DNA from 4 places in the Paenibacillus sp. UNC217MF genome. Region 1 is predicted to be linked to each of the others. Evidence: riboswitches for the same ligand, from Rfam matches in the RefSeq annotation. Region 1 holds a riboswitch; each other region holds the start of a gene.
What was found. A riboswitch is a leader RNA that binds a small molecule or an ion and turns the genes downstream of it on or off. The one in region 1 is predicted to bind cyclic di-AMP.
Positions count from the first base shown of each region.

Region 2: linked by a shared signal. The riboswitch ahead of BP95_RS0104600 (CAP domain-containing protein) and the one ahead of BP95_RS0127850 (hypothetical protein) in region 1 are both predicted to bind cyclic di-AMP.
Region 3: linked by a shared signal. The riboswitch ahead of BP95_RS0114655 (3D domain-containing protein) and the one ahead of BP95_RS0127850 (hypothetical protein) in region 1 are both predicted to bind cyclic di-AMP.
Region 4: linked by a shared signal. The riboswitch ahead of BP95_RS0119240 (3D domain-containing protein) and the one ahead of BP95_RS0127850 (hypothetical protein) in region 1 are both predicted to bind cyclic di-AMP.

Region 1 covers NZ_KK366030.1:208,389-210,590, reverse strand. Annotated here, with positions in the region: gene kdpA (potassium-transporting ATPase subunit KdpA) at 1-253, opposite strand, end outside; gene kdpF (K(+)-transporting ATPase subunit F) at 308-385, opposite strand; cyclic di-AMP (ydaO/yuaA leader) riboswitch at 688-865, opposite strand; gene BP95_RS0127850 (hypothetical protein) at 880-1,287, opposite strand; cyclic di-AMP (ydaO/yuaA leader) riboswitch at 1,358-1,547, opposite strand; gene BP95_RS0127845 (hypothetical protein) at 1,924-2,202, shown strand, end outside.
Region 2 covers NZ_JMLT01000008.1:239,134-241,335, forward strand. Annotated here, with positions in the region: gene BP95_RS0104595 (DUF2785 domain-containing protein) at 1-305, shown strand, start outside; gene BP95_RS0104600 (CAP domain-containing protein) at 426-1,268, opposite strand; cyclic di-AMP (ydaO/yuaA leader) riboswitch at 1,275-1,404, opposite strand; gene dhaK (dihydroxyacetone kinase subunit DhaK) at 1,576-2,202, opposite strand, start outside.
Region 3 covers NZ_JMLT01000026.1:49,569-51,770, reverse strand. Annotated here, with positions in the region: gene BP95_RS0114660 (TatD family hydrolase) at 1-613, shown strand, start outside; cyclic di-AMP (ydaO/yuaA leader) riboswitch at 807-1,010, shown strand; gene BP95_RS0114655 (3D domain-containing protein) at 1,329-2,202, shown strand, end outside.
Region 4 covers NZ_KK366027.1:726,913-729,114, forward strand. Annotated here, with positions in the region: gene BP95_RS32685 (polysaccharide deacetylase family protein) at 1-228, shown strand, start outside; gene BP95_RS0119240 (3D domain-containing protein) at 314-1,024, opposite strand; cyclic di-AMP (ydaO/yuaA leader) riboswitch at 1,034-1,202, opposite strand; gene BP95_RS0119245 (amino acid ABC transporter ATP-binding protein) at 1,462-2,184, opposite strand; gene BP95_RS0119250 (amino acid ABC transporter permease) at 2,177-2,202, opposite strand, start outside.

The DNA.
Region 1 (2,202 bases):
TTGCATACGTCACCACAATCATTAGCACGTTCGTGGCAACTGCTGTAAAGGCGTATGCCTTCCAGCTTTGCGATTGATCCTTAATGCCGAAACACTTAAATAAAAAACGATCTATCGGACCAAATACAAGGTCCAACGGTCTTGGAGCTCCGCTATTATCAAACACCCCTGCCATATATATTCCGATCGGACGCGCTATCGCCAAGGCAAGCAATAAGGTAATTCCAATGGCGATCCATTCGATTGCACTCATTGTTCCGTTCCACCCTTCTCTAATGTACAAATATCAACAATCACTCTGCCCAAACTAAAATCGTTCCGGCTTGACTAAGGCATATAACAAATAAATGAACAGCGCCGTAATCAAGGTGAATAACACGATCATCATGAGCGATCACCCCGTTCATCCACTTCCGCCTTGCACCAATGGAGAATGCCCATTACGCTTAGTCCAAGCAGTGCGAGAAGAATCATCATGACTGCATCAAACATAGTCCCTTCCTCCTCCTGAATAAGGTTCTCATCTCTCCAGGCAATGCTGCCGCGATCCCGACCTACCAAGACTTCTCGCTCTGTAGGAACGCGCAGGCAACACAAAAAGCCACACGGAAAGAGGGACCCTTTCCGTGTGGCTTTTTTCGCGCGTCGTCAAATAAACGTGCGCGTAATGTTCCACGACGAAATAAAGGCTGCCTCCTTGGACGCTTACGAGGTTAGCTGACGGATTCGGGCGCGAAGAGTCGCCCTACCAGCCAGGAACGGATTCCTGTGCCGGATTCACCCCTTGCGCGAACTGCAGATGTACAGCTGGCGCACTAACATTGGTTCCCCCGTTCCCATGAATGGGATTCAGCGGTGAGCATTGCCTATATGGATAAATTAGATGATATCTGATAGTAAAAATGAAACTTGATCCGATTGCGTATAAATGACGTAATTTGCACCAAGCAATCGGTAGATCGACTGCGGATGATGACGCTTCGTCACGATTGTGATCGGATCCGTCGTCCATTGCCGGCATATTTGAAGCAGCCGGCAGGAAAGCGCAAAGCTCTGTTCAAACACATAGATTCGGCCAATCGGGACATGAGGGACGGCCCACGCCTTCGGCTCCGTCGTATTGATTCGGCATATGGAATGAACGCCAATACCTTCCAATCGCTTTGCCAATCGCCCATTATGGGCAATTCCCGCCACCGAATATCCTGCTCCTTTCAACTGACGTATGAATTCAATCCCCGTCTCACAGCCTGCGAACACTGTAATGACCCGGTCCGCATCGTACATATCCAGTTCCTCCTGTTCATCTGTCCGAAGCCCTACTTGCAAGAAAGAGGTGCGTCGCCATATGATCAGGCGCGCCTCTCCCGTACGCTTACGAGGTTAGCTGACGGATTCGGGCGCGAAGAGTCGCCCTACCAGCCAGGACAGTAATCCTGTGCCGGATTCACCCCATGCGAACGGTGGCTGCTGACTGTCCACTCAGCTCCATTCACTTGATTGGTTCCCCCGCTTCCGCTTCCTGCGGAATTCAGCGATTGAGACGCAACGGATAACGTTGTTGTTGCTGAACTGAATCTTACGCCTTTCCCCCTCCTGCTGTAAATGAAATGAAAACCATAATTTCTCCATTTCCGGGCAATTGTGATCAACTAATCCCATCTTATCTCCCATTACAGCATCATTACCTCGCAATTTCTCAACTTTGCTTATGCGGCGATGATTTCATGAGAAAAACAAAGAAATTTAAATAAATACCTGTATGTAAACGCTTTGTTTGACCATTTGTTTGGATTTCCTGGATTGGATTCTATTTACAATCTCTATTCCAAAAGGTAGGATACGCACAACAACTGAGACGCTGCTTGCAATCGATTTCGATCTGCACGGCAGATATTGCATCTCATCGAGAGGAGGCACGATATGCAAGACCTAGAACTTGCACAATTACTAAGTCACAAGCTATCTGAACACTGGGGAAAATGGAGCGAGCAGCATGGAGACAGAATCTTTCAACCAGAAGAGATGGACGTTCATCTTGCTTCCGACCTTGTTTATATTCGACTTCAACCGCGTGAACAGCTACTCGACAGTACGGAACACAACTATAGCGGCAGCACTCGTCTACGAGCTCACAAGGCGATCTCCCAATGGGAAGTGCAGCAGCGTGGAATCATGTGGGATACGATCATTCCTCGTGCA
Region 2 (2,202 bases), on a different contig from region 1:
ACATGCTTCTTCATGCGAATCATATCTTGCGAACAGAGGAAGATGAACGCATGGCGACAGCCGTCGTGTCAATGCTTGAGCTTAATAAGTTGTCGTTCACGTCCTATTGCGCGTGGCTTATGCAGGCTGAGCTGCCCAATGAAGACAAAGTGATTTATCGCTGTAGACGCATAAATGTTAAAAATTTTGCTCGATCTGTATGGTTGCGTGCAGCAATGAGAGAATTCATCGATCCAACAACAGAATGGCACAATTGGTATAACATTGAAAAGAAACTGAATCCGGTCTTCAACAGAGACATATAAGATCAACTTCATTTCTGTTAATTTCCTCGTTATTCTCTTGTAGAGCGCCTGATTAAATACAAAAAAAAGAACCTGCACTTACCTGCAGGTTCTTGATGTGATATCTACATACTTAACTCGTTAGCCTGTAAATGATTGTACCCACACGCCATTGTAGTATGCAACACCGATGGAGGTGAAGCTGGAGTTCAGGATGTTCTTACGGTGTCCATCGCTGTTCATCCATGCGTTCATTACTTCTTGCGGATTACGTTGGCCTTTGGCAATGTTCTCGCCAGCAGTATTGAAATTGACACCTTGTGCTCTCATCAGATCAAATGGGGAGCCAAGTGTTGGAGATTGATGGTCAAAGTAGTTGTTATCGTTCATGTCTTTCGCCTTGATCATCGCAACTTTGTTCAATTGTGCATCGGATTTCAATGGCTGCAAACCAGCATTAGCACGTTCTTGGTTCACCAAATCGATAACTTGGCTAGCGAAGTCACTGTTCGCATTGTTGTTGTCTTGCGGCGCAGTTGGTTTATTGTCACCAGGTGTTACCGGTTTTTCAGCTTCTGGCTTGTTTACTTCTGGTTTGTTAACCTCAGGCTTTTCAACTTCAGGTTTCTCGATTTCTGGCTTCTCTACCTCAGGTTTGTTTGCTTCTGGCTTTTCAACTTCTGGTTTATTTACTTCCGGCTTGTCCACCTCTGGCTTTTGAACGGGAGGCGGAACGATTGGCTTATTCCCAATCTCTTTTTGAATGGCTTCCATCCATTTGGACAAGATTTGCTTCAATTCCGAGTTATCTTGGAATACTTTATCAAAGTCCATATTCATACCCAGGTTTGAACAATTCGAGTTCATCATTGGATTCGGCTGTTGCACTGGGCTAACGGGTGCTGCCATAGCAGAGTTCACCGCCATAACCGGTGCCAATGCAATCGCACTTGTAATTACAACTTTCTTAAATGTCTTCTTCATCCTGTACATCTCTCCCTTTGCAGCCTGCGAGGTTAGCTGTCGGGTTCGGGTTAAAGTGGACTCCCCTGTCGCTATACGACTTCACCCCAATGAATCGGTTCCCCCGCGCTCTGATGAGCTTCGGCTTGTTTTGTGGTACGTTTCCGATCCTAACACGGATAATACAGGAGATCATTTCAAATATATTGTAATTAATTATAATATCTTCCAAACGAAAAGAACCGGAGTATGCTAGACTGCACTCCGGTTCTACTTTTCTAGTATTCCATTTGGTCGGAAATTGATCTAATCCTAATCCGCTCGCTTCTTACTTGATCACTTGGGACAACGCTGTGAAAATCACGCCAAGCGCATAGGCACCAGCATCAGGATAGCCAAGACTCCGTTCGCCAACCGTACCCGCTCTTCCCATACGAGCTACTATTGTCTCTGTATACTTTGCACCTTGAACAGCAGCCTCTGCCGCTTTCACAGAAGCAGTCTTCACGTCATCGCCCTCAGACGCACTCTGTACCCACGCATCTGCAAATGGAGCCAACGCATCGACAAGTGTCTTATCCCCAACTACAGCTCCTCTTCCGAATGAGCGCTCGCCCGTGTCTTGAATGCCTTTAACAACTGCTTGCATCATTTGTGCAAATTCAGAAACGGTCAATTCTACGCGTTCGCCCGCGAACTTGCTGGCAGCACGGAATGCTGAACCCCAGATTGGGCCGGAAGCGCCGCCGCAATGCTCCATAATAACTAACGAGCAAGCATGGAGGAAGCTGCCCATGTTGTCTGAATGATGTTCAATGATGTCATGCCATTCTCTCTTCAATTGCTTGAAGCCCTTCGCCACACTCATACCGAAGTCGCCATCACCTGCATGTGAATCCAACTCGCAGAATGGAACCTCATTTTCAATGATGATTTCGCTCATCTTGTCTGTTAG
Region 3 (2,202 bases), on a different contig from region 1:
ATATGATTTTATCTATGCAGCCGTGGGCTGGCATCCGGTAGATGCGATAACGATGAAGCCGGAGGATATAGACTGGATCGCCAAGCTAACGGAGCATGAAAAGGTTGTGGCGATTGGCGAGATCGGACTGGACTATCACTGGGATACGTCTCCGAAGGATGTTCAGCACCGTGTATTCCGCGAGCAAATTGGGTTGGCGCGAGAATTGAAGATGCCGATCATTATTCATAATCGTGAAGCGCACGAAGATGTAATCCGCATCTTGCGCGAGGAGAAGGCTCACGAAGTAGGGGGCATCATGCACTCCTTCTCAGGTAGCTGGGAAACAGCGAAGATGTGCCTGGATATGGGCTTCTACCTTTCATTTGGAGGACCTGTTACTTTCAAAAATGCAAAACAGCCGAAAGAAGTACTTGTTAAGGTTCCGAATGATCGACTGCTTGTGGAGACGGATTCTCCCTATTTGACTCCTCATCCGTTCCGAGGCAAGCGCAATGAGTCCGCATATGTTCGTCTTGTTGCAGAGGTTGCAGCAGAGCTGAAAGGTATGGAATTTGAAGAATTTTGCAGAATGACGACTCAAAATGCAATGACATGTTTTGACATCGCGTGAAAACGGGCCAAAAACAAGTGAAAAAAAGACATTGGCCATAAAATAAGTGGATTTCATTATGAAAAACGGATTAAGTTACATTTTTTTAACCATTTTTCGCGAAAAACGGAATTGCTACTGTCTTTACAAGAAGATTGCAAACACGATATGATTTCTCACAGATGTTATTACACAATTCAATATTGTTCCAACTAATTCAGTATCGCTTAATCTCCATGAAGTGGAGAGCGGGGGAACCAGAGTGTGAACGACATGACATGAGTACATGTTCAATCACACGGATTAATTCCTTGGGGTGAATTAGGGACGACCGAGCCATGAGCCGGTTGGTTCCGATAGGGCGACTCTCAAGCCCGAACCCGACAGCTAACCTCGTCAGCGTACCGAGAGAGGGTTCCTCGCGTCCTGCACTGTTGACGTTTGGGTTTCTATTACGGAAGCCGCGAAAGAGTCTCCTCTTACGAAGGGCTTCTTTTGTTTACTCTCAAACATTCTTTTTTTTGAATAATGAGAATAAAGACGTCATAGGGTGTAAGAAATAGGAGGTGGGAGCAGCCAATACTGAAACGTTGGTACGGAGATTTCGGCATTGTCTTGAACGATTACATGCTCGTTTATGGCAAGTGAAGTCTCTCGTAAACATTCTTGAAATAGTCGCGTCAGATGGAATCATGCAGAGCACTCGACGGCGGGACTATGTAAGGAGGACCGAGAAATGGGACAGATCGTGAACAACGAAACCCATGAACCCCGATCATCCAGCATGTCACTCGCATTGCGATGGAAGCATGAAAATGTGCGTGTTATCACCGTTATTGCAGCTGTAGCAATCGTGATCACATTAATAGCAGTCTTGACTTGGTATAATGTAACGAAGAAGACAGTGGCTGTGCTCGTTGATGGACAAGAGCGTTCAGTCGAAACTCGCCTAGATACGCTTCGCAATGTTTTGGATGAGCATGCGATAGCGCTTGGGGCATACGATGTAGTATCGAAGCCGCTTGATGCAGAAATTGCTGATGGAGATCGAGTTATTATTGAACGCGCTTTGCCTATCCAAATTACAGCGGATGGGAAGAAAGAAACACAATTTACGACGAAGAAGTCGGTGCATGATGCACTGAGTTCGCTGCAAATCCAAGTGAACCCTGAAGATAAGGTATTCCCTTCTAAGCGTGCCTCTATTTCGAAGAACATGGATATTCGTATCGTCCGTGTCAGCAAGAAGATGGAAGAGCGTAAAGTGAAGGTTCCTTATCAAGTGGTGAAGCAGGCAGATGCTACTCTCCTTAAGGGGAAGACCAAGACGGTTCAAGATGGAAAAGAAGGCTTGGTTGTCCAGAAAGTACAGAAAACGTACGAGGATGGTAAGCTCGTATATGCGCAGATGGTCGACAAATCCGTTCATACAAAACAAGTGAATCAAGTGATAGCCTATGGAACGAAGAAGGAACCGGAAGTTGCTGTTCTGTCAGTGAACGCGCAGGAAGACGATTCTGACAATGTTTCCAGTGGCGACAAAGATTTTAACTATAAAAAAGTGCTGAAGAACGTTCAACTGACGGCGTATACGGAATCTGAGGGATCGG
Region 4 (2,202 bases), on a different contig from region 1:
ACAAACGATTGGCGTGGATTAACCGCTTCACGTATTTTGCAAAATGTGATGCGTGGGGTACGCCCAGGTTCCATCGTATTGCAGCATGCCAGCGGAAGCACACAAAATGGGTATCTGCATGGAACCGTGAAAGCACTCCCATCAATTATTCAGCAGTTAAGGGAGCGGAAATATGAATTCGTCACCCTGCCTGATCTACTCCAAGATCAGAAGGAAAAGAAGGAATAAGAAAACAAGCCCCGCCATAATGGCGAGGCTTGTTGTTCAATTGCTATTGTAAGTATTCATCTACATCTATATATAATAGTAGATATTATTTCAACACATATACTTTAACGTCTTGCACGCCGAATGTGTTGCCTGTCTTCTTGCTTACCGGTACAAATATGTCAACCTTTTTCCCCTTGATTGCACCGCCTGTATCCGTAGCTACAGCAACCATACCGCCTGTCGGTAAGTGTTTGAAATCATATCCCGTAATATACAATTTCGTACCAAGCGGAATCACTTTTGGATCGACCGCAACTGTACCTAGTTTCAATGCATTACCCAATGCATCTACTGCGCCCCATTTGCCATTTTCACTCGGATGAGCTGTGTAGGCTGTTGCACGCATGCTTATCGTTTTCTTGTATGTCGCTGTACGTCCAGAGGACAATTGAACTACATTTTTAGGAGCAGCTTGTTGTACTGCTGCTTTCTGATTATTCGAAGCCGTTTTGACTGCCTGTTCGTCATTTTTTGCTACACCCAAAGCATTATTGACTGGCATCCCTTCCAATACCGACTTTTGAACAACAGGGCTTGGAAGTTCGATGGAGAGTCCACCATACAGATTTTTCGGATTAATTGTCGGGTTTGCCGACAATACGGATTCAACACTCATGTTGTAATTCTTAGCAATTGAATAGAACGTTTCTCCTTCTTTTACCGTATAGGGCTCAGCCTGTGCCGGCAAAATTTGAAGAATGGACGCAAGTCCAAGTAAAGCTGCTGTAATCGTTAGTGTAATTCTTTTACGCATATGTTTTGTTTTCCTCCTGTGCATTAGCCTGCGGGGTTAGTTGTCGGATTCGGGTCAAGGAGTTCCCCTACGCCATTCCAAGTTGCGGAATAAGCGATTCACCCCAAGGTGTTCTCGTAATATCGAACACCGGTCAATAATCCCCCGTACGGGTGTGTCGTTTCGGCTCGGATTGCATCATATCACAATTTTGTAACCTGTGCGCAGGAATATGATGGTAACTCTCTGGAACCCGCGCCCCCCAATGGATTGAAGCTTCAAATTTTTTTTATTTCATAACAAATTTGTAATCAGAGATGACATTTTTGTAATCTTTCTGTTTCCATCATAGCACATATTTCAGATTTGTAAACGAAAACGCTTACATAATTCAGCAAACAACAATAGGCACCCCCTAAGGATGCCTATTCGAACACCTATATATTTACAATACCTCTTTACAATACTCTGCTTAGAAAATCCTGCGTTCTAGCATGCTTAGGATGGTTAAATAATTGGTCTGGAGAACCTTCCTCCACAATATTGCCGCCATCCATAAACAAAATACGATCGCCCACTTCACGTGCGAAGTTCATCTCATGAGTTACGATTACCATCGTCATTCCCTCTCCGGCGAGTGATTTCATGACCTCAAGCACTTCGCCGACCATCTCTGGATCAAGCGCTGATGTCGGCTCATCGAACAGCATCACATGCGGCTGCATAGCAAGTGCTCGCGCAATCGCGATACGCTGCTTCTGTCCACCGGACAATTGTCTAGGGAATGCCTTGGCCTTATCCGCCAAGCCAACCTTACCAAGCAGCTCCATTGCTAGTTTATTTGCTTCAGCTTCTGGCACATGTCTCACCTTTATTGGAGCAAGGGTAATATTTTGCAGCACGGTCATATGGGGAAATAGGTTGAACGATTGGAATACCATCCCCATTTTTTCACGTGTTTTGTTAATGTTGTGCGACTTGTCAGTGATGCACTGATCCTCGAATCGGATATCCCCTTGTGTCGGAGTTTCCAGCAAATTAATGCAACGAAGGAGAGTACTCTTTCCGGATCCGCTAGGGCCTATGACTACAACCACTTCACCACGATCAATAGAGACATTTACCCCTTTTAAAATCTCCAATTTATCATACGATTTATGCAAATTTTGAATTTTAATCATGCTCGCTCAACTTCCTTT